DNA from 2 places in the Delftia tsuruhatensis genome. Region 2 is predicted to be linked to the other one. Evidence: riboswitches for the same ligand, from Rfam matches in the RefSeq annotation. Region 2 holds a riboswitch; the other holds the start of a gene.
What was found. Region 2 has a riboswitch for thiamine pyrophosphate ahead of L1Z78_RS10620 (long-chain fatty acid--CoA ligase). Riboswitches for the same ligand answer to the same signal wherever they lie in the genome.
Positions count from the first base shown of each region.

Region 1: linked by a shared signal. The riboswitch ahead of thiC (phosphomethylpyrimidine synthase ThiC) and the one ahead of L1Z78_RS10620 (long-chain fatty acid--CoA ligase) in region 2 are both predicted to bind thiamine pyrophosphate.

Region 1 is NZ_LR813084.1:4,455,588-4,459,793, forward strand. It holds gene thiC (phosphomethylpyrimidine synthase ThiC) at 1-1,698, opposite strand, end outside; TPP riboswitch at 1,950-2,075, opposite strand; gene L1Z78_RS20290 (nitroreductase) at 2,137-2,799, opposite strand; gene cysE (serine O-acetyltransferase) at 2,841-3,665, opposite strand; gene L1Z78_RS20300 (RNA methyltransferase) at 3,701-4,206, opposite strand, start outside.
Region 2 is NZ_LR813084.1:2,330,181-2,334,386, forward strand. It holds gene L1Z78_RS10605 (CocE/NonD family hydrolase) at 1-454, shown strand, start outside; gene L1Z78_RS10610 (TetR/AcrR family transcriptional regulator) at 511-1,122, shown strand; gene L1Z78_RS10615 (DUF418 domain-containing protein) at 1,119-2,186, shown strand; TPP riboswitch at 2,244-2,335, shown strand; gene L1Z78_RS10620 (long-chain fatty acid--CoA ligase) at 2,410-3,528, shown strand; gene L1Z78_RS10625 (acyl-CoA reductase) at 3,525-4,206, shown strand, end outside.

The sequences.
Region 1 (4,206 bases), 2.1 Mb from region 2:
GCGCGCAGTGTCGGGGTCCAGGCCCAGGTTGAACTGGTCTTCCCAGCGGAAGTCGAAGCGCGCCTGGCTGAGCGCGTCGTCGCGGGCGCGGGCGCCGGGGTGGCCCTTGGCGACGTCGGCGGCGTGGGCGGCGATCTTGTAGGCGATGATGCCCTGCTTGACGTCGTCGCGGTCGGGCAGGCCCAGGTGTTCCTTGGGCGTGACGTAGCACAGCATGGCCGTGCCGAACCAGCCGATCATGGCCGCGCCGATGGCGCTGGCGATGTGGTCGTAGCCGGGGGCGATGTCGATGGTCAGCGGGCCCAAGGTGTAGAACGGCGCCTCGTGGCAGTGCTTGAGCTGCTCGGTCATGTTGGCCTGGATCATGTGCATGGGCACGTGGCCAGGGCCTTCGATCATGGTCTGCACGTCGTGCTTCCAGGCCAGCTGGGTCAACTCGCCCAGGGTCTGCAGTTCGGCGAACTGGGCCTCGTCATTGGCGTCCGATGCGCAGCCGGGGCGCAGGCCGTCGCCCAGCGAGAAGCTGACGTCGTACTGCTTCATGATGTCGCAGATGTCCTCGAAATGCTCGTACAGGAAGCTTTCGCGGTGGTGGGCCATGCACCACTTGGCCATGATGGAGCCACCGCGCGAGACGATGCCCGTGCGGCGCTGGGCCGTGAGGTGGATGTAGGCCAGGCGCACCCCGGCGTGGATGGTGAAGTAGTCCACGCCCTGCTCGGCCTGCTCGATCAGCGTGTCGCGGAAGATCTCCCAGGTCAGGTCCTCGGCGATGCCGCCGACCTTCTCCAGCGCCTGGTAGATGGGCACGGTGCCGATGGGCACGGGCGAGTTGCGGATGATCCAGTCGCGCGTGGTGTGGATGTTCTTGCCCGTGGACAGGTCCATGACGTTGTCCGCGCCCCAGCGGATGGCCCAGACCAGCTTTTCCACCTCTTCCTCGATGCTGGAGGTCACGGCCGAGTTGCCGATGTTGGCGTTGATCTTGACCTTGAAGTTGCGCCCGATGGCCATGGGCTCGATCTCGGGGTGGTTGATGTTGGCCGGGATGATGGCGCGGCCGCGCGCCACTTCGTCGCGCACGAACTCGGGCGTGATGATCCTGGGGATGGCCGCGCCCAGGCTGTTGCCGGCCAGGCGCAGCTCGCGCGCGGCGTCCTTCTGGTACTCGGCCATCCATTCGCGGCGGCCGTTCTCGCGCAGGGCCACGTATTCCATCTCGGGCGTGATGATGCCCTTCCTGGCGTAGTGCATCTGGGTGACGTTGCCGCCGCTTTTCGCGCGGCGGGGCTGGCGTTGCAGCGATGCGGCCTCGGCGCGCAGGCGGGCCACGCGCTCGTCCTCCTCGCCGCGCTTGCCGCCATCGTCCAGGGCCTGGCGCAGGCGGCCGGCGTAGTACTCGCTGTCGCCGCGCGCCTCGATCCAGGCGTTGCGCACGCCCGGCAGGCCGCTGCGCACGTCGATGGCCACGCTCGGGTCGGTGTAGGGACCCGAGGTGTCGTAGACGCTGACCTGCTCGCCATTGGTCAGCTGGATGTCGCGCACGGGCACGCGCAGGTCGCTGTGCAGCGCGCCCTGCAGATAGCTCTTGGTGGATGACGGGAAGGGCTGGCGCGATTGTGCCAGCAGTTCGGCGAAGCGCTGCGCGTCGGGAGCCGCGCCTGCGGCGGGGGTGAAGATCGGATCGGGAGCGTTCATGTCGGTTCCTTGCAGTCAAAGCGTTGCTTGTCAACGCTCCGGGAACCGGACACTCCTTGGGCTTTGCCACGGCCGCGCACCGATGCCGGTGTGGGCCTGCCAGGGCCTGTCGGCCTTGGCCCCTGATGGCCGCGCACGCCAAGGTGCGCGAGCATCCTTGGGTGGCAAGGGCCGATGCGCAGGGACGATGGGCCTTGCGGCCCGTGTCCGCGAGCCGGGGGCTGCGGACGTCTTCCTCTGGTTTCGGCCCTGCTTCAGGGTCCCGCTCTTCTTCCGCCGGTATGAACCGGATCAAGTTCGTCGGGTTCGCCGCCTGGCCCATGCAGCGCATGGACCGGTTGGCATCTCAGTGCATCAGCACACCCCGGAGCAGCGGCCAGTATAGGCGATGGCAGGCCGTCGCCCGGCTACGGGTTTGCCCGATGCCAGCGCCAGCCTTCAGGCGAAGCCGCGCAGCTCGCCCCACTCGGCCAGCGGTGCGCGCGTGGCGCGCCAGCCGTTGATGGGCGCGCTCCTGTCCTCGTAGCCCAGCGCGATGCCGAAGGCCACGTGGTAGCCCTCGGGCAGGGGCAGCGCCCGGGTCACGGCCTCGTTGTAGCGGCGCCAGAAGCCCTGGGCGCAGGTGGCCAGGCCATGGGCACAGGCCAGCAGCATGAAGGACTGCAGGTAGATGCCCAGGTCCGTCCACTGCGGCAGGCCCATGCGCTCGTCCACGGCCACGATCAGGCCCACGGGCGCGCCGAAGAAGCGGCCGTTGCGTGCCAGTTGCTCCAGGCGCGCGGGCTTGTCCTCGCGCGGGATGCCCAGCGACTGGTACAGCTCCTCGCCGTTGGCGAAGCGCCGGCTGCGGTAGGGCTCCCACAGGTTGGGCGGGTAGGACAGGCCCGGCCGGGCGTCGTCGGGCTGGGCGGCTGCGACGGCATCCAGCAACTGCTGCAGCGGCTCGCCCGTCAGCGCCAGCACGCGCCAGGGCTGGAGGTTGCCGCCCGAGGCCGCCTGGGCCGCCTGTTCCATCAGACTGCGCACCAGGGCCGCATCGGGCACCCGGGGCAGGAAGGCGCGCACGGAGCGGCGCGCATGCAAGGCCTGTTCAACGTTCATGCTGGCTTCTGTCTCCTGAAAGAATCGTCTTCGCTGCGGGCTCACTTGCCCAGGATCTGGTCGATCCTGTCCTTCTGGAAGGCCTGCGGACGCTCGGACTCGCAGGGCACGCAGTCGCCCACCTTGCTGCCGGCCGAGAGCTTGGCGATCGCCTCCCACAGCAGCGCGATCTGCTGCTCGTGGGCCGACGCGCCTTCGCTGAGGCTGCGCATGGCCTGGGCCACGGGGTCCACCTCCTGGGTGATGCCATAGGCCGTGAACGGCTGGGGCGCGGCGGCAGCCGGCACCTTGATGGCATCGGCCCCGGCAACGGCCTGCTCCTGCTCGGTCACATCCGCGCTGTGGCCGTTCTTGCTGGGAATGATGCGCGCGGGAATGCCCACGGCCGTGGCGCCCGCAGGCACGGGCTTGATGACCACGGCATTGCTGCCGATCTTGGCGCCGTCGCCCACCTCGAAGCCGCCCAGCACCTTGGCGCCCGCGCTGACCACCACGTCGCGGCCCAGCGTGGGATGGCGCTTGGCACCCTTGTACAGCGAGGTGCCGCCCAGGGTCACGCCGTGGTAGATGGTGCAGCCGTCGCCCACCACGGCCGTCTCGCCGATGACGACGCCCATGCCATGGTCGATGAAGACGCGCTCGCCGATGACGGCGCCGGGGTGGATCTCGATGCCCGTCAGCCAGCGGCCGATGTGCGAGATGAAGCGCCCCAGCCACTTGAGGCCATGGTTCCAGCACCAGTGCGCCGGGCGCTGCAGCCAGATCGCATGCAGCCCCGGATAACAGGTGATGACCTCCCAGGTGCTGCGTGCCGCGGGGTCGCGGTCGAGGATGCACTGGATATCGGAGCGCAGGCGGTCAAGCATCTAGGGGCTGGTTATTGTTGACAAGACCGCTCAGTCTAGCGGTTCGGTGGGGTGCTCTGCAGCATGGCCTTCGCGACACCGCGCAGGATGTGGATTTCCTCGGTGGTCAGTTGCGAGCGATTGAAAAGCTGGTTCAGGCGCGGCATGAGCTTCTTGGGCGCTGCCGGATCGAGGAAGCCGATGTGCGCCAGCGCCTGCTCCCAATGGCCCAGCATGCCGGCCACCTGGGCCGCGTCGGCGCGCTGCGGCGCGGGCGTGTGCTCCACCACGGGAAAGCCGCCCAGCGCCTGGCGCCACTCATAGGCCACGACCTGGATGGCCGCCCCCAGGTTCAGCGAGCCGAACTGCGGATTGGACGGAATCGACAGCGCCACATCGCTGCGATAGACATCCTCGTTGCTCATGCCGAAGCGCTCGCAGCCGAACAGGAAGGCCACGCCCGACTGGTTGCAGCGCGGAGCCGGTGCATCCGAAGGCAGCGCGGCTTCATCGGGCGCAGCCGGCACATCCAGCGCTCCGCTGAGCAGCAACTCGAAATGCT
Region 2 (4,206 bases):
CACTCTGTCCGAGGTGCGGCCCGACGGCCAGGAGATGTTCGTGCAGCGCGGCTGGCTGCGCGCCTCCATGCGGGCTCTGGACGGAAAGCGCTCCACCGCGTTGCGGCCCTGGGGTGATTTCACCGAGGCGGCCGTGCGGCCGCTGACGCCTGGCGAGCCCGTGCTGATGCGCGTGGAGATCCAGAAGTTCGCCCATGTGTTCCGTGCCGGCTCCAGCCTGCGCGTGACCCTGGACACGCCTTCGCAGACCGGCTACTGGGCCTTCGGGAACCTGGCCGTGCCGTCGATCAACACCGTCTGGATGGACCGCAGCCGGCCGTCGAAGATCGTGCTGGGCCATATCGCCTATGCGCATGCGCCGGCTTGGCCGGACTGCCGGCGCATGCTGCGCCAGCCCTGCAGGGCCAATGAGGAGCCGGTACCTGACGGCGTGGGGCCCATGCCGCCGTTGTGATGCCCGGCCATGCCCCGGTATTGACTATGAATGAACGTCCGTTCATTATTCGGGGCATGAAGAAGAAGGAAGACATCATCGAACGGCGTGCCGCCATCGTGCAGGCGGCGCTCCAGTGCTTCGTGGACAGGGGCTTTCACTGCACCAGCATGCGCGACATCGCGCAGGCGGCGTCGGTGAGCCTGGGCAACCTGTACAACCATTTCCTCAACAAGGAGGCGCTGATCGCCGAGGTCGCCACGCAGGAGCAGTCCGAACTGCGGCCCCTGCTGGAGGCGCTGGAGCAGGCCGATGCGCCGTCCCTGGAAGGCGTGGCGCGGTTCCTGTCCGCCTGCCAGGCACTGTGCCGGCAACGGGAGTGGGCCGTGCTCAGCGCCGAATGCCTGGCCGAGATCGCCCGCACGCCCGCGCTGGCGCCGGCCTTCGAGGCCAACCGCAGGCGCATGCTCGACGCGCTGGCCGGCTTCATCGAGCGTGGTGTGGGGCGGGGCTGCTTCAAGCCCCCCGTTGCGGCGCGCCTGGTCGCACAACTGCTGCTCGATGCGGTCGAGAGCGATGCCTTGCGCGTCGCGCTGGCCGTGACCCCGCCAGCGGACGCCGCATCCCAGCCGGCCGTGGATGTGCTGGACCCCGCCTTGCTGCGCTGCCTGCTGGGAGTGGCGGCATGATCCACGGCGCCAAAGGCATCGCCGGTCACAAAAGCCGTTCCCGCCTGGCGGGGCTGGACCTGGCGCGCTACTTCGCGCTGGCCGGGATGGTGTTCGTCAATTTCAGGCAGGCCATGCATCCGGCATCGGAGGCGCCGGGCTGGCTGCTGGCGCTGTTCCATTTCCTGGAAGGCAAGGCCTCGGCCACCTTCGTGGTGCTGGCGGGCCTGGGCCTGGTGCTGGCCACGCGCTCGCAGGAGCGAGCCACGGCGCGCATCTGGACGCTGCGCCGCGCGCTGTTCCTGCTGGTGGCGGGGGGGCTGAACCTGCTGATCTTCCCGGCCGACATCATCCATTACTACGCGGTCTACTTCGTGCTGGCCATCGCCTGGCTGCAGACCGGACCCCGTGCGCTGCTGGCCGGCATCCTGGGCGTGGCCCTGGCCTCCACATGGGCTTTGCTGCACCTGGACTACAGCCAGGGCTGGGACTGGGCCTCCCTGTCCTACGAGGGGCTGTGGGAGCCCGCAGGCTTTGCGCGCAACCTGCTGTTCAACGGATTCCACCCCGTGCTGCCGTGGTTCGCCTTCTTCCTGTACGGCATGCTGCTGGCACGCCTGCCGCTGGCAAAGGCGTCGGTGCAAGGGGCACTGGTGGCCGCAGGCGCAGCCATGTCGGGACTGGCCTGCGCCCTGGCGTGGCTGGGGGGCGATGGTCCATGGGCGCCCTGGCTGGCCACCAGCCCCATGCCACCGGGGCCTGCCTACCTGCTGATGGGCCTGGGCTGCGCCAGCATCGCCATCGGTGCCTGCCTGCGGCTGGCCGAGCGCTGGCCCGAGGGCCCGTGGCGCGGCCTGCTGCCTGCGGGGCGCATGACGCTCACCCTCTACCTGGCCCATATCCTCATCGGCATGGGCATCCTGGAGGCCATGGGCGCGCTGGACGGCACGCGCGGCCTTGGCGATGTGGCATGGGCCGCCACGCTGTACCTGCTCATGGCCACCGTGGCCGCATGGGCCTGGGGCCGCAAGGTGGCCCAGGGCCCGGTGGAGTGGGTGATGCGGCGGCTGACGGCAGTGGGTTAGCCCCTGGCAGGGGGCATGCCTTCGGCCTGCGCCTTTGGCGGCCCTGCGGTAAGATAGCCCTCCGCTCCGGGGTGCACGCCAGTGCTGAGATCCACACCCGAGAACTTGAACCGGGTCATTCCGGCGGAAGAAGAGCTTGCACCCCCGCATGGCCTGCCATGGGCCAGGAGCCATGGGCGGGGGAGCCTTCGGAGCATCACGTCCCAGCTCTCGAAGGAATTCCATGGACAAGGCCCGGCCCCAGGCGGCTTCTCTGGTCGCAGACCTGCTCGCATTCATCGCCATGGATGGCTGCACCGACGAGCAGTTCGATGCACTTGCGCTGCGGCTGTTCGCCCACCAGTACGAATTCAATGCACCGTTTCGCAGCTTCTGCCAGCGGCGGGGCGCCACGCTGCGCAATGTGAAGACCTGGAGCGACATCCCGGCCGTCCCCATCGACGCCTTCAAGGCCATGGAGCTGCGCAGCGAGCCGGCCTCGCCCACGGAGCGCGTGTTCATGACCAGCGGTACCACGGGCCAGGCCAAGGGCATGTCTGCGCGCGGACGGCATTTCCATCCCGCGCTCGATGTCTATGACCTGTCCATGAAGCGCCACTTCGCGCAGCGCTTCATGGCAGGACAGGAGCGCATGCCCATGGGCATCCTCTTTCCGGACGAGCAGGCCATGCCCCACTCCTCGCTGGCCCACTACCTGGCGCTGGCCAGGTCGGAATTCGGCACCGAGGACAGCCGCTACTTCCTGACCCCCGAGGGCCTGGACATGGCGGGCCTGTGCGCCGTGCTGGAGGCGTCCGAGCGCAGCGGCCGGCCCCATGCGCTGCTGGGTGCCAGCTTCAGCCTGGTACATGTGATGGACGCCTTGCGCGCGCAGGGACGCAGTTTCCGGCTGCCGGCAGGCAGCCGCATCCTGGACACGGGTGGCTACAAGGGACAGTCGCGCGAACTGCCGCTGGAGGATTTCTATGCCGGCCTGACGCAGTTGCTGGGCGTGCCGCGCAGCCACTGCATCAACATGTACGGCATGACCGAGCTGAGCACGCAGTTCTATGACGACGGCAATGCCACGCTGCCCTCGGTCAAGTCGGGGCCGCACTGGATACGCTCGCGCCTGGTCGAGCCCGTCACGGGCCGTAGCGTGGCGCCCGGCGAGCGCGGCATCCTCGTGCACTGCGATCTGGCCAACTACAACGCGGTCACCACCATCCTCACGGAAGACGTGGGCCTGTGGGCAGGCCATGGCCAAGCGGGTGGCTTCCTGTTGTTGGGCCGTGCCGAGGGCGCGGCCGCCAAGGGCTGCTCGCTGGCGGTCGAGGAATTCGTGAAAGCCGCCGCCGCATGAGGGTGGAACGGATCACGGCCGGCTACCTGCCCGAACTGCCTGGTCTACGCGAGGCCGAGCTGCAGTGGCAGGTGCTGCCCTTCGAGCGCGATGGCGTGCGGCTGGAAGTGGCCGTGCCCGTGCTGACGGGCCCGCAGATGCAGGCGCTCGCCGACCGGGTTCGCCAGGCGGCCGACCGCCACTTGAGGTGCATGCCGGTGGCCGAGATCATCGGGGCCATCGACCGTGCCATCGCCCGCCTGCTGGACAGGCATGACCCCTGGCGCCGCCAGGCCGACGCCTGGCTGCCCGTGGTTACCGGCTATGACGCGGACATGGTGCGGCTGGGGTTGACGGGCTTTTTCAAGACGTTCCGCGCGCCGCAGCTGCGGCGTTTCGTGGCCGAGGACTTCGCCAACCCGGCCGTGCTCGACGGCTTTGAGCCCGCGCCCAAGGGCGGCGCGGTGCGCGCCTTCGGACCTGACCTGCTGGTGCACAGCTGGGCCGGCAATGTGCCCGCGCTGTCGCTGTGGAGCCTGGTCTGCGGCCTGCTGGTCAAGGCGCCGGCCATTGGCAAGCTGGCCAGCGCCGAGCCCTTGTTCGCGGGCTGGTTCGCGCGGCTGCTGGCCGAGGTCCATCCGCCGCTGGCCGATTGCCTGGCCGTGGTGTGGTGGAGCGGCGCGGGCGGCGAGACGGGGC